Linked DNA regions of Ketobacter sp. MCCC 1A13808. The protein of the gene in region 2 interacts with the protein of the main gene of each other region in a pairwise test. Links are inferred from orthologs where the notes say so. Each region holds a gene or a part of one and is shown on either strand. Other genes may lie near its edges. The genes, in order: mobA and FT643_RS21315.

Region 1 (6,683 bases), on a different replicon or contig from region 2:
TCCTGGAATCAAAGCCAGAGCTTGCGCACAACCAATGAGAAACGCAAAATTCCAGGTGATCTTTTCGACGCTTAATTCACCTTTGCCCGCTTTATCCGATGCCCACAATAACAATCCAAAAAACACCGTCGTACAAGCTATAACGAAACTGGAGCGCAGGTGATCTTCAATAAAATCACTGAATAGACCACCAAAAATCACCGCCGGCACAGTTGCGATTCCCACCGCTAACGCGAGATGCATATCCTGATTCATTTTGCGACTGGTGACCGAATCCCAACTGCCCACCACCATCCGCTTAAGATCCACATAAAAATAAACGACCACCGCAAGCAGCGTGCCCAGATGCACAGCTACGTCGAATGCCTGCCCCTGGTCAGGCCACCCCAGAATCTGGGAAGGCAGAATCAGATGAGCAGAACTGGAAACGGGAAGAAACTCCGTCAAGCCTTGGATAACAGCAAGCACCAGTGCTTGAAATACATTGTCCATTCGTTATTCCTTTGCAGTAATGATATAACCGTTGGCAAACTCAGCAGGCATTCGCTTGGGTTTACCTGAATCTATAGCAACACACACCCATTTAGTATAACCGCGCAATACCGTCACTCCATCCGCAGGCCGAACCAGCTGATAGCGGCGAACCAGCGACAGTTTTTTGTCGTTTTCCATGATCCAGGTACCCATCACCAGACGGTCACCGCAAAAGGTAGCGGCCAGATAATCCACCTCATGGCGATGTGCCACCATTGCCCTGTTGAGCTCGGTGTATTTTTCCCAGTTCAGGCCTAACGCTTGTGAGTGCCCCCAAGCGGCTTCTTCGAGCCAGCTCACGTACACCACGTTATTGGTATGCCCCATAATATCGATATGTTCATCTTTCACTTCGATTTCGCGCACATAGGTGGGCGTTCCATAATCCCAGCTCAGGCCGTCGATGTCAGATGGTTTCATACATTGTCCTGTTATTTTCCTGGTGGCATCGGCTTTGCGGCCACATTATTACGCAGGTAAACCGGCACCACCTGCGTCGCGTCTACCGTATGACCTTGCCGCCATTGCGTTTGAGCCAGACATAAAAGATCCGTTGCGTGCGGTAACATCGCGGCATCGGTCTTCACAGGCAGGCTACCGGTTGACTCTATTTGTTGCTGATAGATCCAGCCGCCACCCACACCATAAGCAGGCACTGCCAAGGTACCCGGTTGCACCTGGTGCGGCACACAAACCTGTTCCTCGCCCACTGCAATGACGTCACCGAACCCGGATACGTGAAAACATCCCCAATACACCTCCCCCATACGGGCATCCAGCGCTGCCATGATGGATTTCCAGCCATGCACCCGATAGCCCTGATGCGCCAATACGGCGAGAGTTGAAATCGGCACTACCGGCAGATCAGCGCCCAATGCCAACCCTTGCACCACACCAGCGGCAATACGCAGACCGGTGAACGAGCCGGGGCCCCGCGCAAACGCTATGGCATCCAGTTGTTTCAGGCTGATCCCTGCATCGCTAAGCAGCCCGTCCACCATCGGCAACACCCACTCTGCATGCTTGCGTGGTTCATCAGTATAGCGGTGGCGTGTTTCAGACCCGTAACTCAATGCGACCGAGCACGCGTCTGACGAAGTATCAATAGCCAATATTGAGCCTTCGGCAGCCTGCGTCGTGTTATGCATATTGATCTGGGTCCTGGCTTGTGGCATGGAAGAATCAAAAATTCGTCGACTGATTCAGAAGCTGCGCATTATCTCAGGTTTCGACATAGCTGAAAAACCCTGATTAGGTATTTACGCCATTAATCTGGTGCGCTTCGAGAAACGCTATCGCTTCTGCTAAGGATTCCACTCTGGCCATATCCGGTAACGCAGCAAGGAAGCGGCCTCCGTAGGCTTTACGCAACAGCCGACGATCCCCCACCACCACCAGCCCATCATCGTCCGGTGCCCGCAGCAAACGCCCTACTCCCTGGCGCAGACGCGTAATGGCCTGGGGCACGGCGAAATCATTAAACCAATGACGCTGCTGCTGGCGGGCCATATGCCGCCACGCCAAATTCATCAAATCATCCGGTGGTGAAAAAGGTAGCTTATCAATTGCCACGCATCGCAACGCAGGCCCCTGAATATCGATTCCCTCCCAGAAGCTTCCGGTCGCCAACAACAGGCTATTCTGATCCTGTCGGAATTGCTGCAACAATTGCTGCCGGTTGGATTCCGGTTCGTACACCAGGATGGTCCGCTCGGTTCTACCCCGCAGCAGCTCAGCGCAAACCTGCAACGCCTTATGGCTTGAGAACAACAACAACATGCCACCTTGCACTTGAGTGGCCAGCTCCAGCAAGGTATCTGTCCAGGCAGAATAGAAGTGCTCATTTGCAGGATCCGGCAACGATTCCGGCACCCAAAGCCGGGCCTGTTTGCGATAATCCATGGCGCCCTTAAACCGGTACTCATCCATCTCCGGCAACATAAGCGACCGCTTTACGAAATCAAATTTATCGCCCACTGCCAGGGTCGCGGACAGAAACACCCAGCTGATATGAGATGTTCGCAACCCTGTGAAAGGTGTATTTAATCGTGCCGCCAATACCCGCATCCAGTTTCCTGAGCGCTCGCAATAGAGCAAACCAGACTCTTCAATGGTACGGCTTAGCATCGATACCCACAAAGTGAGTTGGGCGAGGTACTCTTTGATATTGGCCACAGACCCCTGAATGTGTTCCAGGTACTGTTGTAGGGGCCGCATGATATCAAGCAGAGGTTGCACACTGCGTGAGGACACCGCCAACAAATCCTGGCTCTCGAAGGCCGGCGACAATTGGGTTTCAATTTGTTGCCAAACCCGCCCCAACTGGTCCAGTCGCTGCGTCAACTCACTAAACAGGCGGAGCTCATCGCCCAACTGACGGCGCAACTTGGTCAACCAGCGTTGCAAACGGTAACCGTCAATCATTTCCATATTGTGGCGCACCAGCATATCCGGTAACTGATGGGCTTCATCCACGATCACCGCAGCTGCTTCTGGTAACAACGCCCCCAAACCTTTATCAAATAGTTGCTGATCGCTGAGCAGCAAACTGTGATTAATCAGCAGTAACTCTGATTCAGCCGCTTTACTGCGAGCACGCTGGAAAAAGCAATGGTCGAACCAGGCGCAGGCTTTACCCAGACAGTGATCGGCGCTGACACTGATGAGCCGTCGTAGCGGCGTTAGTTTTTCCTGCGCAGCGGGGGGTAGAGTTTGTAAATCCCCACTGCGGGTCTGCAGCCGCCATTGGTTTATGTGATCCCAAACCTCCAATAGCAAGGGATGGCCGGTCTCCAGGGATTGCTGGATTTTATGATTACACAAATAATTGTCACAGCCTTTCAAAACCTGCATCGATTTTGACTGTGGTAACATGAGTTGCAGTTTCTGATACTCCCCCCACCACAAGTGGTCCTGTAACGTCCGGTTGCCTACCGATAGAATTATTTTGTCGGGAGAGGTCATTGCCGCCAACAGATAGCCCAGGGTTTTACCGGTGCCGGTGGGGGCCTCGATCAGCATGGAACGTCGTTCTGAAATCGCTCGCTCTACCTGCTGTGATAACCCAAGTTGTTCTTCGCGTGATTGGTATCCCGGCCAGAGCTGCGCAAGCTCACCTGCCTCGGACAATAACTTTGTTACCAGAGAGGAATCAGCGGATCGGTGGGGGTTCATGGCAACTCAGTTATAATCGGAAATCAAAACAGATTGAACGGGAATGTACCACACTCGGAGTCAACAATGGCAAAAACGGTTCATCCTGCGGTGAGCGCAATTATACTGGCAGGAGGAGAAGGACGGAGGATGGGTGGCGAGGATAAAGGCTGGCTGGACCTGAATGGTGTACCGTTAATCCGGCATGTTATTGATCGAGTCCGACCCCAGGTGAGCGACATCGTCATCAGCGCCAACCGCAACCTGCAACGCTACCACAGCTTGCCGTTTCCTATTATTCAGGACAGCACGCCCTACCTGGGGCCGTTGGGTGGAATTGCTGCCTGCCTGAAACACATTACAACGGAATACGCTCTTGTTATTCCCACCGATGCCCCGCTCGTTCCACAGGATTTGGTGACACAGCTTTATAACCACGCGCCTGCGCCTCTGGTGCTTTGCCGCGACTCGGAACGCTTGCAACCCTTGTTCGGGCTGTATCACCGCTCTCTTGCAGACTCGATAGATCAATTTCTCTTGCGGGGTGAGCGTAAGTTAGGGCTGTGGTGTAAACAACATCACCCGCTGATTGTCACCATTGGTGACAATCAGGTGTTTACAAACCTGAATTCCCCTGAAGATATCGCAAAATTTGAGAAAAATTGTCACAACTGAAGGTTAACAGCCATTCCATTGTTACCAACCTTGCTGAGTTGGCAAAAAAAAGCCCCTGAAAGGGGCTTTTTATAACGCAAAAAATCAGTCTGAAAACTGATTATGCTTTTTTAGGACGACCACGAGTTGATTTCTTGGCTGCAGTCCGCTTAGCAGGCGCTTTTTTCGCAGCTGTTTTCTTGGCTGGACCACGCTTCTTAGCAGGTGCTTTTTTCGCTGCTGGACGCTTGGCCGGAGTCGTTTTTTTCGCTACACGCTTCTTGGCTACGCGTCTTTTTGGCTTGGCAGCTGCTTTTTTCGCGATTGCTTTCTTCTTAGCAGCGGCTTTTTTCGCTGCCGCTTTTGCTTTCGCCGTTTCTTTCTTCTCTTTCGCCTTCACTTTCTTGGCATCAGCCGTTGAACGGGCTTTCTTCCAGCGTGCTTCGAAGGCTGCAATTGCCTTACTCATGTCTGCATCAGCACGTGCCGCCAACGAATCAGCAAAATCTTTGATCGTTGAGGCAGCTTTTTGCTCTGCTTCAGCGATTGAGGCTTCAACTTTAGCAACGGTGCTTGCAACTTTGGCGTTACGCAGTGCTTCGCGCTTCGCTTTCAGCTGCTCTGCCGCTTTAGCCGAGGCTCGTTTTGCAGATTCTGCAGAACGCTGTGCCATTTTAGTACCGGCTTTTTTAGCTGCATTGGTTTTGGCCTGGGCATCTTTCTTAGCTGCCGCGGCTTTCTTGGTTAGGTCATTTACTTCAGTTTGGGCTTTAGTTAATGCTGCCTCTGCTTTTTCAAGCATCGGGTTAGCAGAAACTGCTGCTGCTTTTGGTGCTGCTTTGCGTGCAGGACGCTTTTTAGCAGCCGCTCTTTTTGCTCTTGCCATGATTCTGTCTCCTCAGCTATGGCATATTTCGGACACACACATTTAGTACTACTTGTAAATGTGCTTAAGAAAAAGTAGCACAAAAAAAATGCATGTGATACATACACATGGCAATATTATTTAATAATTAATTTATTTCCAGCTTTAACCCCCCTTTTTTTAAAAAATCCCCCACTTTTTTTCAATTTCATTCAATTTTCATCGGCTTTTTAATCTTTCGGCACTGACAATATTCTTTTTTATGCTTTTCCGGCCGGGTAACTTTTTGAGTTTAATTATTCTGTTTCAGGAAACGCCAGCCAATTGAGCATTCCGTTTTTTAATTTTTGCGGGTGGCCGATGAAGTTTCCAGAGCAATAATTCAATCCGAGACAATTCAATCTGAGCTTTTGTAAAACCACGAAGTCCAATCTTGAAGCTCGCTTTAAATTATAATTTCTGGCGCGTCTTCGCCACCTTGTTCCAACGTAAATAAGCCCTTATAAATCCAAATCTGGACAAAAAAAAAGACACCTCAAGGTGTCTTTTCCTCTGCTCCGATCTGGTAACAATTTATCGGAATAACTGAATCCGGACTATTTAATCGAAGCCATGACTGCTGCCGTGATGTCTTCCACCGATCCAACACCCTCTACCCGACTGTATTTTGTGTTTGCAGTGCCCTCAGCCGCCAGATTTTTATAAAAATCCACAAGCGGTGCTGTTTGACTGTGATAAACATCCAGGCGCTTACGGACAGTGTCTTCTTTATCGTCGTCCCGCTGCACTAAGTCTTCCCCGGTAGCATCGTCTTTGCCTTCAACCTTAGGCGGATTATAAGTGACATGATAAACACGTCCTGAGCCCGGATGAACGCGGCGACCACTTAAACGCTTAACGATTTCTTCGTCCTTAACCGCAATTTCCAAAACATGATCAATTTCGATTCCCGCCGCTTGCAACGCCTCGGCCTGGGGAATAGTGCGGGGGAATCCATCAAACAAAAACCCATTCTGACAATCGGCTTCCCGAATTCGCTCTTTAACCAAACCAATAATAATCTCATCGGAAACCAGCTGCCCTGCATCCATTACTTTTTTAGCTGCTAGTCCAAGCTCGGTCCCTGCTTTTACGGCCGCGCGTAACATATCGCCAGTCGATATCTGAGGTATGCCGAATTTTTCCGTGATGTATTGGGCCTGGGTTCCTTTTCCAGCGCCTGGGGCACCTAATAAAATGATACGCATCGAGATTGACTCCATAGTAGGTTGTATAAAACAGGGCACGGCGCGATTAAGCCTAAATCACAAACGGAAATCGCTGCAAAATTCAGATTAGTATTCTCTACTTTCGCATTATTGTTGTGGCAGGAAAACACGCATTCAGAGTATGCGGTACACCTTATTTATTGGCCTTGCCTGAAACGTTAAATTAATTAAATGTTGTCCACCGCCAGGGGAGTACACTGACATTACCG
Region 2 (6,667 bases):
TGACCGGGGTCAAACCCTGGCCGGACCCCTTGAAATCTCCCTGCAAAGCTTTATCAAGATAACCCCTAATCAGACTGCGAAAAACCGTCGAATGAAGATTAAAGAACATCAACGACAAGACGCCGCCCGGTCTTAGCAGCCGCAGTAGTTGCTCTATCACCACTTGGGGTTCCTGCGTCCACTCCAACACAGCATGGCACAACACCAGATCGTAGGACATTGATGAGGTGTCCAGATCTTGAATTGCTGCGTGAACAAAGCGCATATTCGTACTTGTACCGGCCTTAGCGCTGGCTTGCTTCGCCGCCGCCAGCATACGCTCTGAATGATCGCAGAGACACACCTGATGCCCTGCCAAAGCCAGCCGCTGACTGAACTGCCCAACCCCTCCGCCTGCATCCAGAACCTGCAACCCGCGAGCCGGCTGCAACAGGTCCGGCATCACCTCCAGCAGGTCTCTTTCCAATAGCGCTAAACGGATGCGACCTTTGCTTCCACTGTAGATACGCCCGGCGAACAACTCCGCCAGATCATCAAAATTGCGGTCACGACTCATAATCACACACTTCCACCGCCCGTCTTCTTCTATTTAAGTAACACGATTAACGCATCAACCAAATCAATTTAGCCGGTAAGCGTCCTTTCCCTACTCAAGATAGGTGACAAAACAGGTCACTTTTTGACCATAATGATAACTGCATCACAAATCTAAGCACTCCGAGTGCCGTATTTTGACACCATTAACACTTTAAGGCTTTAGGCATAACAAAACCTTGCCGATAAGGATTAAACTGGGTTCATCAGAGCAAATATTAACCAAGCACCATTTGTGTAACCTATCGAAAGGACGCGGCTATTGCGGGTGGCCAAACTCGAAGCAAAACCTAGAGATGGCAAAGGATATGTAAAACACCCCACTTAAAGTTGAGGTTCCGGCATGATCAAGTTCATAGAAACACACCTGAAGAAGAAAAAAATACTAGCCCGGGCAGCATTACCCAAAAGCGTCGTTTACGTCAGCCGGGAAGAGATACAGAAAAAGTTATCCGCTTATTCTCCTGCTGGCGGCAAGCGTGCCAATTTCACCGGCCCCGCTCTGGATAAGAAAGAATTCGAAGGTGCTGTATAGCACCTTCACTTTTGCATGCTCTGATCACTTGAATGGGTTACCAAGCCTTTTCCAATACGGCCATGGCGTCGCTCAGATCGACCTCCATCGGATTCATGATTATCGAACCATCGTCCAGGGCCATCTCCGCAATCCGTGCCAACTGGTCGCGAGACACCTTACCGGTTTCTGATAACCTACGTGGTAACTTGCAACGTAAATAAAGTTCATCGCGAATATCACATAACGTCTCGATGGTTTTTGCAGGCCGTTTGGCAGCCGGTGTCGCCGCATAAACATCCGCTCCGGCTAACGGCAGCAGCAACTCACCAATCACGTCTCCGCGTGATTCCAGATTGTATTCCAGAACATAAGGCAGAAATAAATTCATGCAAAGACCGTGGGGTAAATGACACAATGCCCCCAGAGAGTGCCCCAGTGAATGAACCAGCCCCACCATTGAATTGGAAAACGCGATTCCCGCCATGGTTGAAGCCTGCGCCAATTCAAGGCGAGCATCCGCGTTGTCCGGTTTATCCAGAACCGCAATCAGATTTTCACTCACCTTTTTTATCGCCGACATGGCATAGGCATCACTGATCGGATTGCTGGCCAGTCCGGTAATGGATTCGATTGCATGAGTCATTGCATCCATTGCCGTCATTGCCGTGATATGCGGTGGCAATGTTAACGTCATGCGTGGATCCAGAATGGCGGCATTAGGCAGTAAAAAATACGACGTGAACGGTAACTTTACGCCCTGCTCCAAATCCGAAATAACCGCGACCAGTGTCACTTCAGAGCCGGTACCGGCGGTGGTAGGCACGACAAAAAACGGTTTTAGCGGTTTAGTCAAAACACCCACGCCTGAAAATTCACTCAAGTCTGTACTATTCTCAGAGACCAGAATATTAACCCCTTTACTGGTGTCAATAACGGATCCACCCCCCACCGCGATAATCGAATCGCAATGCTGATCACGGTAAATCTTTGCAATGTCTTTCACCACCTGGGTGGAAGAATCTGGAGGTACGTCATCGTAAATCTCGATAATATCCATGCCGCTTTCAGCAAAGGCATTAAGCACGTGATCGATTAAACCCGCCCCGCGTACGCCTTTATCTGTGATAATCATGGGCCGGGTCGCGGCCAGGGTACGAAGCTCGTGAGGAATATGTTCCAGCGCGGCATTACCCGCAACTATTTTTACCGGACAGAAAAATTCGTAATACGCCTTAGACATTGTTTTTACCCTTTACCAGGTTTTTAACCAATTGCTTATAGATTCGACCGCCTGCAGACAGTTTCTGCCCCAACGTTATATCGGGATAACGTTTTAGTGCGCGCTGCGCGATTAACTTCGGCAGTATTAAACTTTCCATGCGGTTTAAACAGCGGACCAATTTCATTGCATGTGCTATTTCCCCGTCGACTAGCAAACGGTCATTTGCAAATGCCTGCGCGGTGCCTTCTTGAAAAGACAGCACTAAAAACGCATGGGTGAGGTGTTTGAATTTTAACGACGTGTCGGAAGGAAGTTCAGATTCACTGCCCAGATATTTTAGATTGCTTTCCCCCACTTTTTGCATAACAAAACACGGCCCGGAAGGCAGCGCACGCATGTCAAATACAAAGCCTGCGGGCAGACGTGCTACTTCTTTCTGTATACGCTCATCAACTTGGCTGGACGCTTCCAGAGCGCGACCGATCACCTCCATCATTAATGCAACATAGGGTTTTTTCAAAGAACCGAGATTCAGTGAGGCAAGCGGCGTCACGCCCTCATTTATCAAACGATGTTGATTCATCAATATTTACTTCTTTATTAGTTTTATAGCGTCGTCTATGCGACGGTGTAGTCGAATCTTTATCCTAATTGTCTAATTCTGGGCCGTCCACACGGGACCACGACAAAATGGCCATGACTGACAAGTCAGTCACAAAATTTAACTCAACTGCTTCAAATCGGCCTGAGTAAGTCAAAAACGGGGTTAATATCGGAGTCGGGCATCTAATTGATCGACCGCTTCACTCCACACCGAATCGTCTTCAATTGCGCTTTTCAAAAACTGCGACTGAGAGTCGTTCCAGAACGGCGCCTGATCTATCGACACACCATCCGAGACGGCTTTGTGATGAGCGATGAACTCGTCAACCTGTTCCGGCTCGTGCGGTAAACCCAACTGTTTGAAAAGGCTGCACATCGAGTAATAAACTGAGTCCATAATCTGTCTCCCTAATTGTTAAAGGCCTTTCCATCGTGCTCTTTTTCAAGCACCTTGACCAGTTTAAGGTTAGATCGATTCGACATATCAGGTTGATAAAACAGCGGCCGACAGAACTTAACGCACGGGCTGGCGCTGGTGCTAATGTCAGCGCTCTGGTGATGAGGCATAATGCCTGGATCGCAGACAATAACTAACCGAACCCTAGATCTAAACAGGTGTAAAAAGATGTCAGAACTAAAACAACAATTCGAAGATGCCGTTAAATTCGTGCAATCCGGTGACGGGGATTTCAAGCCCGAAAATGATCTGAAACTGCAGTTTTATGCATTATATAAACAAGCGACCGAAGGGGATGTAAAAGGTAAAAAGCCCGGACTCACCAACTTCGTCGGCAGGGCAAAATATTCAGCCTGGGAAGCTGTAAAAGGACTGTCTGCCGATCAGGCTATGCAGTCCTATATCGACAAGTTGGCGAAATATAGATAGAACCCCGGTGCGGGTTCCAGTACGCCGGCTTAACTAAAGCTTTCATAGGGGATAAACCTCACCATATCCCCTTTTCCAACCGTGGTGTTAATAGCAATTTCGACCAGACCATTACCCCAACTTGCGGAGGACAACACGCCGGAGCTTTGATTGGGATAAATTTCTGCGTGCACACCGTTATCACCCGGTACTAATCGCGCGCGCAAGTACTCTTGCCTGCGCCCCGGTTTATTAATACTGAATGCAGCCGGAACCGACATGGAAAGAGGGGCATAATTATCTGCCCCCTGAGCTTTTAGCAGCCAGGGTCGACACAGAAGACAGAATGTGACGAATACCGCTGCCGGATTGCCAGGCAAACCCAAAAAGGGCGTTCCTGCCACACGTCCATAGGTGAATGGCTTTCCGGGCTTGATCGCCAGATGCCAAAAGGCCAGATCACCCGATTGCTGAAGTGCACTTTTGACATGATCTGCATCCCCTACCGATACACCGCCACTACTAATAATAACATCCGCCTCCGTGGCACGCTTCAACGCTCGCAGAGTATCTTGTAAATCATCTGCGACAATGCCCAGGTCCAAAATTTCCAGACCCAGATTTTCCAGTAATCCAATCAGGGTAAAGCGATTAGAATTGTAAATCTGTCCGGCTTGCAGTGGCTGTCCGGGCTCAATTAATTCGTCGCCCGTCGACATTATTGCCACCCGTAATTTTTTATACACTTTGACCGAGTCGACGCCAATTGAAGCCAACAGCCCCAGCTCCTGTGGCCGTAAACGCTTACCTTGCTTTAATACCCTTTGATCGAGCGCAATATCCTGCCCCTGAGGTCTCACATTTTGGGCTTTCTGTGGTGGCTCCAGTATCTGCAGCAGCGGCCCTTCATCCCCGTTTTCCGTCACCACCGTTTCTTCCTGCATCACCACCGTATCCGCATAAATAGGCAACTCTGCACCGGTAAATATGCGGGCCGCCGTACCGGCTTGCAGCGGTGCACTGACCGCGCCTGCAGTAATACGTTGTATAACGGGAAGGGGTTTGTCTGCTGCGTAATCCTGGAACCGGAAGCAATAACCGTCCATCGCACTATTGGGTGCAGGAGGTACGTCTACAGTGGAGTGAACATCCTGTGCCAACACGCGCCCCAGAGCCTGGGTCAGCGCTATGGTTTCTATGGCCCGATCCACCTGGGCATCCGCCAACAGCTTTTCTAAGGCTAGATCAACCGGCATTAAACCGGGGCGACTTTGAGTTTGATTCACTTTATTTGAACCTGCTCGTTCTGTCTCTCTCAACCACGCGTCTCGCAATCCGCAGCCACCAGATCACGATGCACCGTAATCAGTTTGACAAAATTACAGGGCTTATGGCGCGCATCCAACTGCTGTTTAATAATGCCATCCCAAGCGGTACGACAGGCGTTAGTGGAACCGGGGATACAAAACACGGCAGTGTGGTTGGCTAATCCGCCAACCGCCCGCGACTGGATTGTAGAGGTGCCAATATCGTTATAGGAAATCTGACGGAATAGTTCACCGAAACCTTCAATTTGCTTATCAAACAAAGGCAACATCGCCTCTGGCGTAGAATCCCGGCCCGAGAACCCGGTCCCCCCTGTAATTAAAATGACTTCCACTTCGGTTGAGGCAATCCATTGTGACGCAATGGCGCGCACTTTATAAATATCATCGGTGGTGATTTTCTTTTCGACCAGCTCATGACCGGCGGCAATCAAGCTTTCTACCAGAAGATTGCCGGAGGTATCGGTGTCTTCATCGCGGGTATCCGATACAGTTAAAACGGCTATTTTCAATGACATAAATTCTTCAGATGCACTCACGTTATTCCACCTTAGTAATTCGATTGCTTAACCCGGTACGACTTGCCCTGCAACAGGATCAGCCGCCGGTCATATTCATAAAGCGTACGATCTGGGGTTCGTCTTCCAAATCAAAATAATGACGCTCAGGCTTCAGATCCATAGCCTTAATAATGGCTTGTTTTAATATCTCGTCATCGTCCGTGCTGCGCACAACCGATCGCAAATCCACAGAGTGTTCATTACCGAGGCACAATAATAAGCGCCCTTCCGCGGTCACGCGAACCCGATTGCAATCACCACAAAAGTTATGACTGTGGGGAGAAATAAAACCCACTTTCGAGCGGCTGTCAGCAAAGCCATAGTAGCGCGCTGGACCACCACTGTTTTCGATGCGGGTTTGCAATGGATAGCGTTGCTCGATGATTTTTCGCACCTCTGCGGAGGGCATAAAACATTCTTTGCGACCGTGTTCGGATATCGCCCCCAAAGGCATCTCCTCAATAAAGGTGATGTCCAGATGACGTTCACGGGCGTATTCCACAAGGGGCAGTATTTCATCGTCATTCCTGCCCTTCAAAATCACGGTATTAATTTTAATGGAGTCGAACCCCTGCTCCGAGGCCGCATCGATCCCGGCCAACACGCGCTTCAGGTCCCCGGTGCGGGTAAGCTGCCGAAATTTTTCCGGGTCCAGGCTATCCAGGCTGACATTGATCCGGCGTACGCCGTACTCGTGCAGGGGTTTGGCCATCACGGGCAATTGTGATCCATTGGTTGTCAGCACCAGGTGTTGCAAATCGTTCAGTGAACCCAGATGCTTCACCAGGGTTAAAACATCACGCCGAATTAAAGGCTCTCCACCGGTCAGGCGGATTTTCCTGACGCCCAAATCAACGAAGGCTTTTCCGATGCGATAAAGTTCTTCCAATGTCAGGATTTGTTGGCGGGGCAGGAAGGTCATCTCTTCAGCCATGCAATAGACACAGCGAAAATCACATCGGTCGGTGACCGATATGCGAA

The links.
Region 1: the proteins of FT643_RS21315 (region 2) and mobA interact in binary tests that used the Escherichia coli proteins (3 or more experiments, as listed by UniProt). The link is inferred for Ketobacter sp. MCCC 1A13808 from one-to-one orthologs.

Annotation. Positions count from the first base shown.
Region 1 is NZ_VRKW01000005.1:55,745-62,427, reverse strand. Bases 2,718-5,568 are described here. They hold mobA (molybdenum cofactor guanylyltransferase MobA), read left to right. Parts: upstream 2,718-3,774; coding sequence 3,775-4,362; downstream 4,363-5,568. Other genes in these bases: FT643_RS11460 (hypothetical protein), read right to left, coding at 4,463-5,227; FT643_RS11470 (ATP-dependent DNA helicase), read right to left, coding at 2,718-3,708. Also shown: FT643_RS11485 (undecaprenyl-diphosphate phosphatase), read right to left, coding at 1-492; FT643_RS11480 (acyl-CoA thioesterase), read right to left, coding at 496-930; tRNA (adenosine(37)-N6)-threonylcarbamoyltransferase complex dimerization subunit type 1 TsaB, read right to left, coding at 966-1,682; more of FT643_RS11470, read right to left, coding at 1,786-2,717; adk (adenylate kinase), read right to left, coding at 5,803-6,453. UniProt on the Escherichia coli protein: Transfers a GMP moiety from GTP to Mo-molybdopterin (Mo-MPT) cofactor (Moco or molybdenum cofactor) to form Mo-molybdopterin guanine dinucleotide (Mo-MGD) cofactor.
Region 2 is NZ_VRKW01000020.1:21,022-27,688, forward strand. What follows is about bases 2,955-5,789. They hold FT643_RS21315 (molybdopterin molybdotransferase MoeA), read right to left. Parts: upstream 5,058-5,789; coding sequence 3,852-5,057; downstream 2,955-3,851. Other genes in these bases: FT643_RS21305 (DUF2789 family protein), read right to left, coding at 3,100-3,333; FT643_RS21310 (acyl-CoA-binding protein), read left to right, coding at 3,562-3,822; moaB (molybdenum cofactor biosynthesis protein B), read right to left, coding at 5,117-5,644; moaA (GTP 3',8-cyclase MoaA), read right to left, coding at 5,724-5,789. Outside these bases: FT643_RS21285 (methyltransferase domain-containing protein), read right to left, coding at 1-556; FT643_RS21290 (hypothetical protein), read left to right, coding at 938-1,129; FT643_RS21295 (iron-containing alcohol dehydrogenase), read right to left, coding at 1,167-2,351; FT643_RS21300 (hypothetical protein), read right to left, coding at 2,344-2,916; more of moaA, read right to left, coding at 5,790-6,667. UniProt on the Escherichia coli protein: Catalyzes the insertion of molybdate into adenylated molybdopterin with the concomitant release of AMP.